Linked DNA regions of Paraglaciecola sp. L3A3. The protein of the gene in region 1 interacts with the protein of each later gene in a pairwise test. Links are inferred from orthologs where the notes say so. Each region holds a gene or a part of one and is shown on either strand. Other genes may lie near its edges.

Region 1 (8,022 bases):
GTAGAAGATAAACGACCTGTGGCAGCAATTGCCTGATGATACGAGGTATGTACACGGCCTGTACGCATGTTAATCATTTTAGGTAATTTATCAGTATAAGTATTTTTAAGTTTACTTAATCCTCTGTATTCCATAAGTAATTTTGGAAGAGGGTAATTGATAGCTAACTCTTGTAGTACCTCTTCAGCAGTAGAGGGAGCCCCTTTAGGTGTTTTTTTAAGTACCGGCAAATCCATTTTTTTATACAAAATTTCTTGCAATTGTTTGGGCGAAGCTAAATTAAATTCTTCGCCAGCAAGTTCGTATACTTCTTTTTCTAAATTGATAATTCTTAATGCTAAATCTTGGCTTTGTTGGGCTAATTGTTGGCTATCAATTAAGACACCAAATTGCTCCATACGAGCAAGTACGCTGGAAAGAGGGAGTTCTATTTCAGTAAATATTGAATTTAAATCCGTTTCACTTTTTAGCTTTTCTGCAAGAACATTGTGTAATCTAAGTGTGATATCAGCATCTTCTGCTGCGTATGGTGCTGCTTGTTCAAGCTCAATTTGATTGAATGTAAGCTGTTTGCTGCCTTTTCCGGCTATATCTTCAAAATGTATTGTATCTACGCCTAAGTAAAAGTTGGCTAAACTATCCATATCATGTTTAGTGGCGACACTATTTAAAACATAGGATTCCAACATAGTGTCGAATGCAATGCCTTGTAAATTAATGTCATAATTGGCTAATACATTTTTATCATATTTGAGATGTTGCCCCACCTTTTTGATTTTTGAATTTTGTAAAATAGGTTTTAATATTGCTAACACATCTTTTTTATCAAGCTGTTGCGGAGCATCAAGGTAATCGTGTCCTAAAGGGACATATGCGGCTTCACCTTCATAAATTGCAAATGACACGCCTACTATTTCCGCTTCCATGTAATTTAAGCTTGTGGTTTCGGTATCAAAGGCAAATAAATCGGCACTTTTTAACTTCTCAACCCAGTTATTAAATTCTTCTTGAGTGAGAATACACTGATAATCTACTTCGACAGCTGGCCTTTGTTCTTGCTGTCCTGTAGAAGGGGTCGCTGAGGATTGAGCGTTTTTTTCTACTTCTGTAATTAATCTCTTTAATTCAAATTGTTTTGCTAGTTCTAATAACTTATCTGTATTCTGCTGATTCGCTTTTAAATCTTGTACTTCAACTGGTAAATCGACATCTAATTTTATTGTGGCAAGTTCATAAGATAAGGGCAGGTGGGGGATAGCATTTCGTAAGTGTTCACCTATTTTCCCTTTTACTTGCTCGGCATTTTCTATCACTTGCTCAAGTGTTTGGTGTTCATTCAACCATTTGGCTGCGGTTTTGGGTCCGCATTTATCTACACCAGGGATGTTGTCTACTTTATCCCCCATTAATGCTAAATAATCGATAATCTGCTCTGGCTTGACTCCGAATTTTTCAAATACACCGGCTTCATCTAATTCTACATTGGTCATAGTATTAATTAACCTGACATGAGGAGTGACCAATTGAGCCATATCTTTATCGCCAGTAGATATGACAGTTTCCATTCCTAATTGAGAGGCTTGATGAGCAAGAGTACCTATAACATCGTCAGCTTCAACTCCATCTATTACCAATAATGGTAAACCTAAGGCTTCGATAATATTGTGTAAAGGAGCGATTTGGGTTCTTAAGTCATCAGGCATAGGCGGGCGGTTGGCTTTGTATTCAGGATATAGGTCATTTCTGAACGTTTTTCCTTTCGCATCAAATATGACAATGATGTTTCCAGATGGATAATCCTTCTGCAAACTTTTGATCATATTCAAAACACCTGTGATGGCGCCAGTTGGTTGCCCATAAGATGTCGACAAAGCTTGTAAGTAAGGTACATGATAAGCTCGAAATAAATATGAAGAGCCATCCACTAATATAAGAGGATTAGAGGTAGGTATTTTGTCTTGGTTTGTCATATTTAAAGCTCAGCAAGTTCGGGTTGATTAAAGTAGTGTGAAGCATGTCATAACTAGATTGCTTCATCTATGGTTGAATAGCTTGATTTCCTGTGGATAACTAAGTAGATAAGATTATCTATATTAAATAGATTTATGTTAGTATTCAGAATGTCATTTGTGTTTATTTTCATAAAAAACAATAACTTGTCATTTTATTGTGTTTACAAAATAAGTTTATGGAAGTTAAATTTTTTTTGTGGATAAAATTTAAATGCGCCTATTTAGCTAAAAATTAAGCGTGCTAAAAGATACACAGATCTGTTGCTAGTTAACAGCTATTTTTTAAAATTTTTAAGGTGATTTTGACAATAGTTAAAAGCAAAAAAATATAAGCCTTTGTTTTAGGGCTTTGTAGAGCTTTTTATTGTCTTATATATTCTTGCTGGGACACAAAAGTATGTGAGTGCTAACTTATTACTGGTGGAAGTGTAAATTAATTTAAAGTTTCTCTTTTGATTTAATGTTTTGCGGACAATAATTAGATAAATGATTTTTATAACTATGATAACTAAGCCTTCAATAGGTTTTATTAAAGTGAGCTCAAGCTAAACCATGCAATACCGTACCATTATTCGTATTTTAGGATTACTTATTGCGTTACTTAGCGTCACTATGATCCCACCCGTAATTGTTTCCATTATTTATGCTGATGGTAGTGGCTTACCTTTTTTAATGGCTTTTGTTTTATGTTTAGCCACAGGCTTAATTATTTGGTATCCAAATAGGCAATATAAGTTTGATTTAAGAGCGAAAGAAGGTTTCTTAATCGTAGTTTTATTTTGGACTGTATTGGCTAGTTTTGGCGCATTACCTTTTTTACTACTTGAACAGCCACAAATGTCTACAACAGACGCTTTTTTTGAATCATTCTCCGGTTTAACAACTACTGGTGCCACTGTTATCGAGGGTATCGATTTTTTACCAAAAGCGGTGCAATTTTATCGCCAACAATTACAGTGGTTGGGAGGTATGGGGATCATTGTTTTAGCCGTCGCTATTTTACCTATTTTAGGGGTAGGAGGCATGCAGTTATATCGAGCTGAAACACCTGGTCCAGTGAAAGATTCTAAGATGACGCCTAGAATTGCGGATACGGCTAAACATCTTTGGTACATATATTTGTCGCTTACTATTGCCTGTACCATTTCATACTGGGCAGTGGGAATGAATTGGTTTGATGCAATTTGCCATGCATTTTCAACTATCGCTATTGGTGGCTTTAGTAATTACGATGCCAGTTTGGGTCACTTTGATAGTTTTGGTGTTAACCTAGTTTGTGTTGTCTTTTTATGGATAGCGGCGCTGAATTTTGCTCTACATTATGCAGCAGCTAGTGGGCGCTCTCTAAAAGGTTATATCCATGATCCAGAGTTAAAAACCTTCTTTTGGATACAATTTTCTCTCATCCTTATTTGTTTTCTGGTTTTGCTACATCACAATTGGTTTGATGACGTTGGAGTAACATTCGACAAGGCTTTAATTCAGTCTGTTTCATTTAGTACTACTGCAGGTTTTGCTACCACTGATTTTTCAAATTGGCCTGTATTTTTGCCAATTGTATTGATTTTCTCTAGTTTTATAGGAGGCTGCGCAGGTTCAACTGGTGGCGGATTGAAAGTGATTCGAGTGTTGTTACTTTTTGTTCAAGGTAACAGAGAAGTGAATCGTCTTATTCATCCTAAAGCAGTATATTCCGTTAAATTGGGCGAACGTGCTTTACCCGATAGAGTAGTAGAGGCCGTTTGGGGTTTTTTCTCTGCCTATGCGATGATTTTTGTCATTATAATGGTTTGTTTAATAGGTACCGGTATGGACGATGTAACCGCTTTTACTGCTACAGCTGCGACATTAAATAATTTGGGCCCAGGTTTAGGTGAAGTTGCGGGTACTTATGCAAATGTAAGTGATGGCGGAAAGTGGTTATTAATTTTAGGTATGTTATTTGGACGACTAGAAGTATTTTCTCTTCTCGTTCTGTTTTCTCCGACATTTTGGCGCAGTTAAAAAGGCCTGCTATTTTTACAGGCCTTGGTTTGTTTTATTCTGCTAAAAAAGATTCTTTGGTGAGCAATACAATATCGCTTAGCTCTTGCCTAAATACTGGATCTATATCTTCATTTTGCAGTGCCATTTTTCGATTCTTTTCAAATAACGTCGAATGAGATTCTATTCGTTTTCCTAAAACGGCCCAAGCTTCTTGTCTGACATTAAGGGGCCAAGCTTCTAGTTCAATTTTGTGTGAATTTATGCCACTAACCAACATATTGATTAGTGTTCGGTAATTCATCATACCATTGCCGGCTTTTTCCATTTGTTCTGTAGACATTGAACCTAATGCCGCTATGAGAGGCGCGTGGTTTTTTAACCAGTCATAGTATTTGTTCAGAGCCTTTTCATCATAATTATCATCGATATAAAAACTTTGACTGCGAGGTTTTTTGACTACTTTGGGGGTAGGTTCAACATAAACTGGGTTGGGAGCAGGTAGCGGTGCTGGCGCAATAGGAGCAATATTTGTCGCTTGCGGCATTGGATCATCGGCACCTCCTATGGTCAATCTTCCGCCTTTGCCTAGACCTCCTTCTACCTGTTGAGGTTTGTAATTTCGCAGTGCTTTGACCATTTGATTAAAAGAATCTGCAAATGAAGTTGTGATAATTTTTCCTTCAGGCGTATTTGAAAACCCTCTTGCTCCACCTGCTATAGGGCCTGCAAATAAGCCGTTAAACAGGTTAAAATCCCAGTTTCCAGCACTACCTACAGCAGCTGATACTTGCACACCTGAGCGGTTATCAATTAATAATAGAGTGGTAGATGCTTCATTTTTTTTAACTCCACCACCAATTAAGGAACCTAAACCACCCAGTAATGCGCCACCAGCAGCTTGCAAACCTTTTGTTCCTTCTGCAGAAAATTGAATTGACGGACTTAAAGTATAATCTGCGGCTACCATTTGTCCGCCACCAATATTACTACCAGATCTTAATTGCCCTGATTGCATTAACTGCCGCTCTCTATTCATCGAGGACATTGCCGCCCCGCGCTCAACGATTACAAAACAGTTGGATTGTTGAATCATTAATCGAATGACAGGTAAAGTGCTACCTAATTTAGGGTATCGTGAACGGTAAGTACGCCACCATGCTTGCTTGGTGTCTTCAAATACAGTCAATGTACCTAAAGTCTGATCACATTGTTCAAGGCTAGAATTATTACCTTCGGCATTACCTCCACCAGCCCCGCCTGTTATAGTGTTTCCATCTGTATCGCCCATTTGGGGAATGGTAGACATACAGCTAGAGACTAATGTAGATAATAAAGTGACAACAATAAATTTGGTAATAGGTTTCTTTATACTAGATCTATGATCGGTAGTCGCGATTTGCTTCATACCTGAGTGTGGTTGATACATCAGATGCTTCCTTGGGTATAAATTAATATTAAATTAAACGCTCAATACTCGCCTGATACGTATATAACGATATTAATTTACCCAAAAAAGTTTCTTAAGTAATACAGCAAAATTCCGTCTTTTATAGTTCAACTACATGGCACTAACTAACTTTAGCAACTTTAAAATATTAAGTATATTAATCTTTGATTGCTTTTTAACCAAAGAAAAATGCACTAGGTTGGAATAGTTTTTCAACATGGCTAATGTATTTTTTATCAACCAAAAACAAAATGACGTGATCATTCGGTTCTATTTTTGTGTTGCCGTGGGCAATGATAACTTCATCTGCGCGCACTATGGCACCAATGGTAGTGCCAGGAGGTAGCTTTATTTCTCGTATTTTTTTACCCACTACCTTAGATGTATTTTGATCTCCGTGAGCTATGGCTTCAATTGCTTCTGCTGCGCCTCGTCTAAGTGAGTAAACATTTACTATGTCGCCACGTCTTATATGGGTTAATAGTGCTGATATAGTTGCTTGTTGGGGGGAGAATGCGATATCTATTTCACCACCTTGTACTAAATCAACATATGCACCACGTTGAATTAATACCATGGCTTTTTGAGCGCCTAACCGTTTGGCTAACATAGCAGACATAATGTTGGCTTCATCGTCATTAGTGACAGCGATAAAGGCATCAATTTGTTCGACATTTTCTTCGGTGAGCAACTCATGATCAGAAGCGTCGCCAGCAAATACTATAGTTTTGTCTAAATGTGCTGACAGGTATTTAGCTCTTTCTTGGCTGTATTCTATTAGTTTCACATTATGGTCATGTTCTAATAGTTTGGCCAACCCTGCACCAATAAGTCCGCCACCAGCAATCATGATCCTTTTATAACTTGATTCGAGTTTTTGTAATTCACTCATTACCGTTCGAATATGTTTGGTGGCTGCAATAAAGAACACTTCATCGTCAGCTTCGATAATAGTGGTGCCTAGAGGACGGATTGGTTTTCCACGTCTATAGATAGCCGCTACACGAGTGTCTACATTAGGAATATGTTCTTTTAATGTGGATAATGCATGGCCTACTAATAAACCACCGTAATAAGCTTTAACCGCCACTAAGCTGGCTTTACCGTCAGCAAATTCTACAACTTGTAAGGCACCTGGGTAATCAATTAATCGCTTGATGGCTTTGGTGACTAGTTGCTCAGGGGCAATTAAGTGGTCTACAGGAATATCTTGATGTTTGAATAATTGTTCTTGGTAAATAATGTATTGCTCGGAGCGAATCCGCGCTATTTTGGTCGGTGTTTTGAATAAACTAAAAGCGACTTGGCAGGCCATCATATTACTCTCGTCACTATTGGTAACGGCAATTAACATGTCAGCGTCTTCGGCTCCTGCTTTTTTCAAAACATCTGGGTGTGAGCCCATTCCATGTACAACTTGCAGATCAAGCCTATCTTGTAATTGTCTTAATGTTTCAGGATCAGAATCAATTACCGTTATTTCGTTTTTTTCGCCAACTAAATTTTCGGCTAATGTCGCGCCAACTTGGCCAGCACCAAGAATGATTATTTTCATGTTTTTATGTGGTCTTTAAACCTTGTTATTAAGCAGACTTTAGCAGTCTGGCATAGTAGAAACCATCCATTTGTTGGTCTCCTGGAAAAATTTGTCTGCCTGGTTTGTCAACTGAGTCATTATTGAAGCTTGTATCCAGAATTGCATCGCTGGTATTTGATAAGAAATGACTTATTTGTAAGTGGTTTTCTTCAGGCAAAATCGAACAAGTGGCATACAACAATGTGCCACCTGGTTTTAATTGTGACCAAACTGCAGCTAATATTTGCTTTTGCAGCTCAACCAATACTTCTATATCTTTTGCTTTACGTAACCATTTTATGTCTGGGTGGCGTCTTATAATACCTGTAGCAGAGCAGGGGGCATCTAGTAATATTCGCTCGTATTGTTTGTTGTCCCACCAACTATTAGGTTGGCTAGCGTCACCGACTATGATTGTCGCTTTGTGTCCTAAGCGGTCGAAGTTTTCTTGGATCCTTTGTGCTCGATAGGCATCCACTTCTAGTGCAGTAATACTTTTGACGTTTGGCTGTAGCTCTATCATGTGACAAGTTTTGCCGCCGGGAGCAGCGCAACAATCTAAAATATTCTCATCAGCTTGAGGATTTAAATATTCTGCCGCTAATTGGGCTGCACCATCTTGTACTGCAAACCAGCCTAAAGCAAAACCAGGCAGTGTAGTCACGTCACAACCTTTAGCTAAAATTAGTCCGCTTATATGATTTTCTGAAGTTTGAAATTCAATATTTTCTGCAGATAAGGCTTGTTTAAATTCAGCAATAGTTATTTTCTGGGTGTTAACTCTCAACCAGATAGGCGCTTTAATCTGCATATTATCAACCAGTTGAGCAAGTTGTGTTGGGTATGCATTCTCTAATTTTTTGTATAACCACTTGGGTAACCCCGAGGCTATTTGTTCATTAGGAGCTGCTTGGTTTGCCATGTCTTCACGAATAAAAGTACGCAGAATGGCATTAACTAAGCCCTTCATTGCTAATGTGTTTAATGACTGGCAGGCCGCT
Region 2 (3,923 bases), 4.6 Mb from region 1 along the record:
CGCCATTATTGATTCTATTGATGAAGGTGGTTATTTAACCATCAGCACAGAAGAAGTATTGGCCAGCATGGACGATGAAGAAATTGAGTTAGATGAAGTAGAAGTGGTACTTAAACGTATTCAAATGCTCGATCCAATCGGCTCTGGCGCCAGAAGCGCACAAGAATGCCTACTGATTCAATTAAAACAGTTTGCAGCTGAAACTCCATGGCTAGCAGAAGCCAAAATGTTAATTACCGACTATTGTGATCTGATTGGTAGTAAAGATTATCGTACCTTAATGCGTAAAACTCGTCTAAAAGAAGAAGAGTTACGAGAAGCCATGCGTTTACTACAAACGCTCAACCCTCGTCCGGGTACGGCTATCGTTACTGGAGAACCAGAATACGTTATTCCAGATGTATCGGTAAGCAAAAAAAATGGTCGCTGGGCCGTTGAACTTAACCCAGACAGTTTGCCAAAGCTGAACGTAAATCAGCAATATGCAGCCATGAGTAAAAGTGTCAAAAACAGTTCTGATAGCCAATTTATTCGTTCTCATTTACAAGAAGCCAAATGGTTTATTAAAAGTGTTGAGAGTCGGAACGAAACCTTATTAAAAGTATCTAATTGTATAGTACAACAACAAATGGGATTTTTTGAACACGGTCCCGAAATGATGAAACCTATGGTGTTAAATGATGTGGCAGAAATGGTGGACATGCACGAATCGACTATTTCACGAGTAACCACGCAAAAGTATATGCATACACCTAGAGGTATTTTTGAACTTAAATATTTTTTCTCAAGCCATGTAGCAACAGATGCGGGCGGAGAATGTTCATCAACAGCCATTAGAGCGTTGATCAAAAAGCTGGTCGCAGCTGAAAAGCCAAGTAAACCTTTAAGCGACAGCAAAATTGCACAATTGTTGGCCGACCAAGGTATACAAGTGGCCAGGCGAACAATAGCAAAATACCGGGAATCATTATTGATACCCCCGTCTAACCAACGTAAGAGCCTATTATAGGCGAATTTTAGAAGGAAGAGGCGATATGCAAATTAACCTTACTGGTCATCATGTAGATATTACAGATTCTTTGAGAGACTATGTCGACACTAAATTCACCAAGTTAGAACGACATTTTGATCATATCAACAATGTGCACGTAATTTTAAATGTAGAAAAGCTTAGTCAAAAAGCCGAAGCTACATTACACCTCAGTGGAACGGAGGTGTTCGCAACATCTGAGCATGCAGATATGTATGCAGCAATAGATGGCTTAATCGATAAACTTGATAGACAAGTGATTAGGCATAAGGAAAAAGTCAAACGCCATTAACTATAGAATCCCATAATGGAAATTAAAGACATTCTTCACCCTGACTGCACTTTATGTGCAGTTCAGGGCACTAGTAAAAAAAGAGTACTTGAACTCATTAGCCAAACGGCGTCTCAAGTGATTAGCAACATAGATCAAGCAACCATACTGGCCAGTTTAACCGGCAGAGAAAAAATGGGTAGCACTGGGATTGGCAATGGTATCGCCCTCCCCCATGGTAGATTAAAAGATCTAGAAAATGTCTTAGCCATAGTGGTCACCAGTGAAACACCTATTCCCTATGATGCTATTGACAATCAACCTGTAGATATTTTTATTGCTATTTTAGTGCCAGAAGAAAAAGCATCCGAACACTTAGGTACTTTATCTGCGATTGCCCAAAAATTAACGAACAAAGATACATTACATAGAATTCGCAGTGCAAAAACTAATCAAGAACTATTTGAGGTTATGAGCTAAATGAAACTCATCATTATCAGCGGACGATCAGGCTCAGGTAAATCTGTAGTATTACGAGCATTGGAAGATCTCGGTTACTATTGTGTAGACAATATCCCAGTTAACTTGTTGCCCACTCTGACCCACACAGTGGTAGATGAATACGATCAAGTGGCAGTAAGTATCGACGTAAGAAACTTACCGAAAGACACTAACGAGCTAGTGGAAATTCTCGATTATTTACCTTCTACATGGAATCTAACCATACTTTATCTAGATGCCAGTGATGATATTTTGATTAAACGTTTTAGTGAAACTAGACGTTTACACCCACTGTCTAAACAAAATAAATCGTTGTCTGATGCGATCCAAGCTGAAAGTAAATTATTAGCCCCTATTGCCGAACGGGCTGACCTTTATTTAGATACCGATCAGTTATCAGTTCACCAATTAGCTGAAATAGTACGTGAAAGGATTTTGGGTAAAAAAAGTTCTAGATTAGTATTAGTGTTTGAATCATTTGGTTTTAAATATGGCATTCCCAAAGACGCAGATTACGTATTTGACGCCCGCTTTTTACCTAACCCGCACTGGGAGCCAGATCTCAAACAATTAACAGGTCTCGACAGTCCTGTACAAATATTCTTAGGTTCACAACCTATAGTGACTAAATTTATTTGGCAAATTCAAAATTTAATTTCTACTTGGTTACCCCACTTAGAAAGAAACAATCGTAGTTACGTGACCATAGCAATAGGCTGTACAGGCGGCCAACATAGATCTGTCTATGTCACCGAAATCCTAGCTAAAACGTTTAGTGACTCACATCCAGATGTACAAATTCGCCACCGCGAACTAAATAGGTAAACTATGCCAAGGATTGAAAAAACACTGCTTATTGTCAATAAGCTAGGGTTGCACGCCCGAGCAGCAACACAATTAGTAAAATTAACCACTCAATTTGATGCTGAAATCACCTTATATCAAGGCGATAAACAAGCCTCTGCCAATAGTGTGTTAGGCCTAATGATGTTAGAAAGCCACCAAGGTGAAGAAGTTAAAGTCGTCAGTGAAGGCAAAGATGCCCAAGCAGCCTTGGACGCGGTAGAAAGCCTGATTGTTGATAAGTTTAATGAGGAAGAATAAGAATCTTTAATGTGCTTCGCACACCAAGCATGACTTCGTCACTTATAAGCTGCGCATACTTTTGCTTTTTAACAAAAACTTCAGAAAATTTGTACTGACCTACAGCCGACTATCGATTAAACTATGGGCGTGTATCCAATGCGCTATCATCATTTCATCTTTCTATTAATTGGGTAAATATTTGTAATTCATGCCAGAGACCTTCAAAACTAAAAGCACAAAAAGCCAACTTCATGCTATCGATGATGCACTAGCAGATGATAATACAGGGCTAGTAAAAGACATGCTGCAACAACTGCAGCCTTGTGACATTGCTTTGCTTTTGGAATCAAGTCGTAGCCGTAGTCGTTTAATTTTATGGCCACTAATTGAACCTGATTTATATAGTGATGTATTAGAAGAATTATCTGAAGATGTCCGTAATGGCATCATAGATACAATGTTGCCGGAGAAAATCACAGACGCCCTCGAAGAGATGGACACTGATGATTTGGTGGAAACACTCAGCACTCTACCCGAATCAGTTTCTCAGGATTTACTGGCAACCATGGACGAACAGGACAGGCAAAGAGCCGAATTAGGCTTATCTTATGGTGAGGAAACCGCTGGTTTCATCATGAATACAGATACCATTACCCTTCGTCATAAAATTAATGTTGACGTAATTCTGCGTTATCTACGGCTAAAAGGTGATATGCCTGAACATACAGATACTTTGTATGTAGTAGACAGTGAAGATAAATTAATGGGTGGTGTGGCCATTACTAGATTAATCACGGCCGCTCCTGACACCCCCGTTGAATCTTTAATTAAAGACTCGATTTCAATTCCCGTAGACATGGAAGATGGTGAAGTAGCCAATTTATTTGAACGATATAATTGGTTATCAGCACCAGTAGTCGACAAAAATAATCACTTGTTAGGCCGGATCACCATAGATGATGTGGTTGATATTATCCGTGAAGACGCCGAACACTCCATGATGAGTATGGCCGGTTTAGATGACGAAGAAGACAC

Evidence for each region.
Region 2: the proteins of trkA (region 1) and ptsN interact in binary tests that used the Escherichia coli proteins (3 or more experiments, as listed by UniProt). The link is inferred for Paraglaciecola sp. L3A3 from one-to-one orthologs.

The regions. Positions count from the first base shown.
Region 1 is NZ_CP047023.1:15,035-23,056, forward strand. Bases 4,811-7,771 are described here. They hold trkA (Trk system potassium transporter TrkA), read right to left. Parts: upstream 7,001-7,771; coding sequence 5,621-7,000; downstream 4,811-5,620. Other genes in these bases: GQR87_RS22100 (CsgG/HfaB family protein), read right to left, coding at 4,811-5,424; rsmB (16S rRNA (cytosine(967)-C(5))-methyltransferase RsmB), read right to left, coding at 7,029-7,771. Also shown: polA (DNA polymerase I), read right to left, coding at 1-1,970; GQR87_RS00065 (TrkH family potassium uptake protein), read left to right, coding at 2,565-4,016; more of GQR87_RS22100, read right to left, coding at 4,051-4,810; more of rsmB, read right to left, coding at 7,772-8,022. UniProt on the Escherichia coli protein: Part of the constitutive potassium transport systems TrkG and TrkH. May regulate the transport activity of TrkG and TrkH systems. Binds to NAD(+) and NADH.
Region 2 is NZ_CP047023.1:4,632,209-4,636,131, forward strand. The notes cover bases 279-3,059. They hold ptsN (PTS IIA-like nitrogen regulatory protein PtsN), read left to right. Parts: upstream 279-1,337; coding sequence 1,338-1,781; downstream 1,782-3,059. Other genes in these bases: GQR87_RS19125 (RNA polymerase factor sigma-54), read left to right, coding at 279-1,009; hpf (ribosome hibernation promoting factor), read left to right, coding at 1,035-1,322; rapZ (RNase adapter RapZ), read left to right, coding at 1,782-2,627; GQR87_RS19145 (HPr family phosphocarrier protein), read left to right, coding at 2,631-2,906. Also shown: more of GQR87_RS19125, read left to right, coding at 1-278; mgtE (magnesium transporter), read left to right, coding at 3,097-3,923. UniProt on the Escherichia coli protein: Seems to have a role in regulating nitrogen assimilation.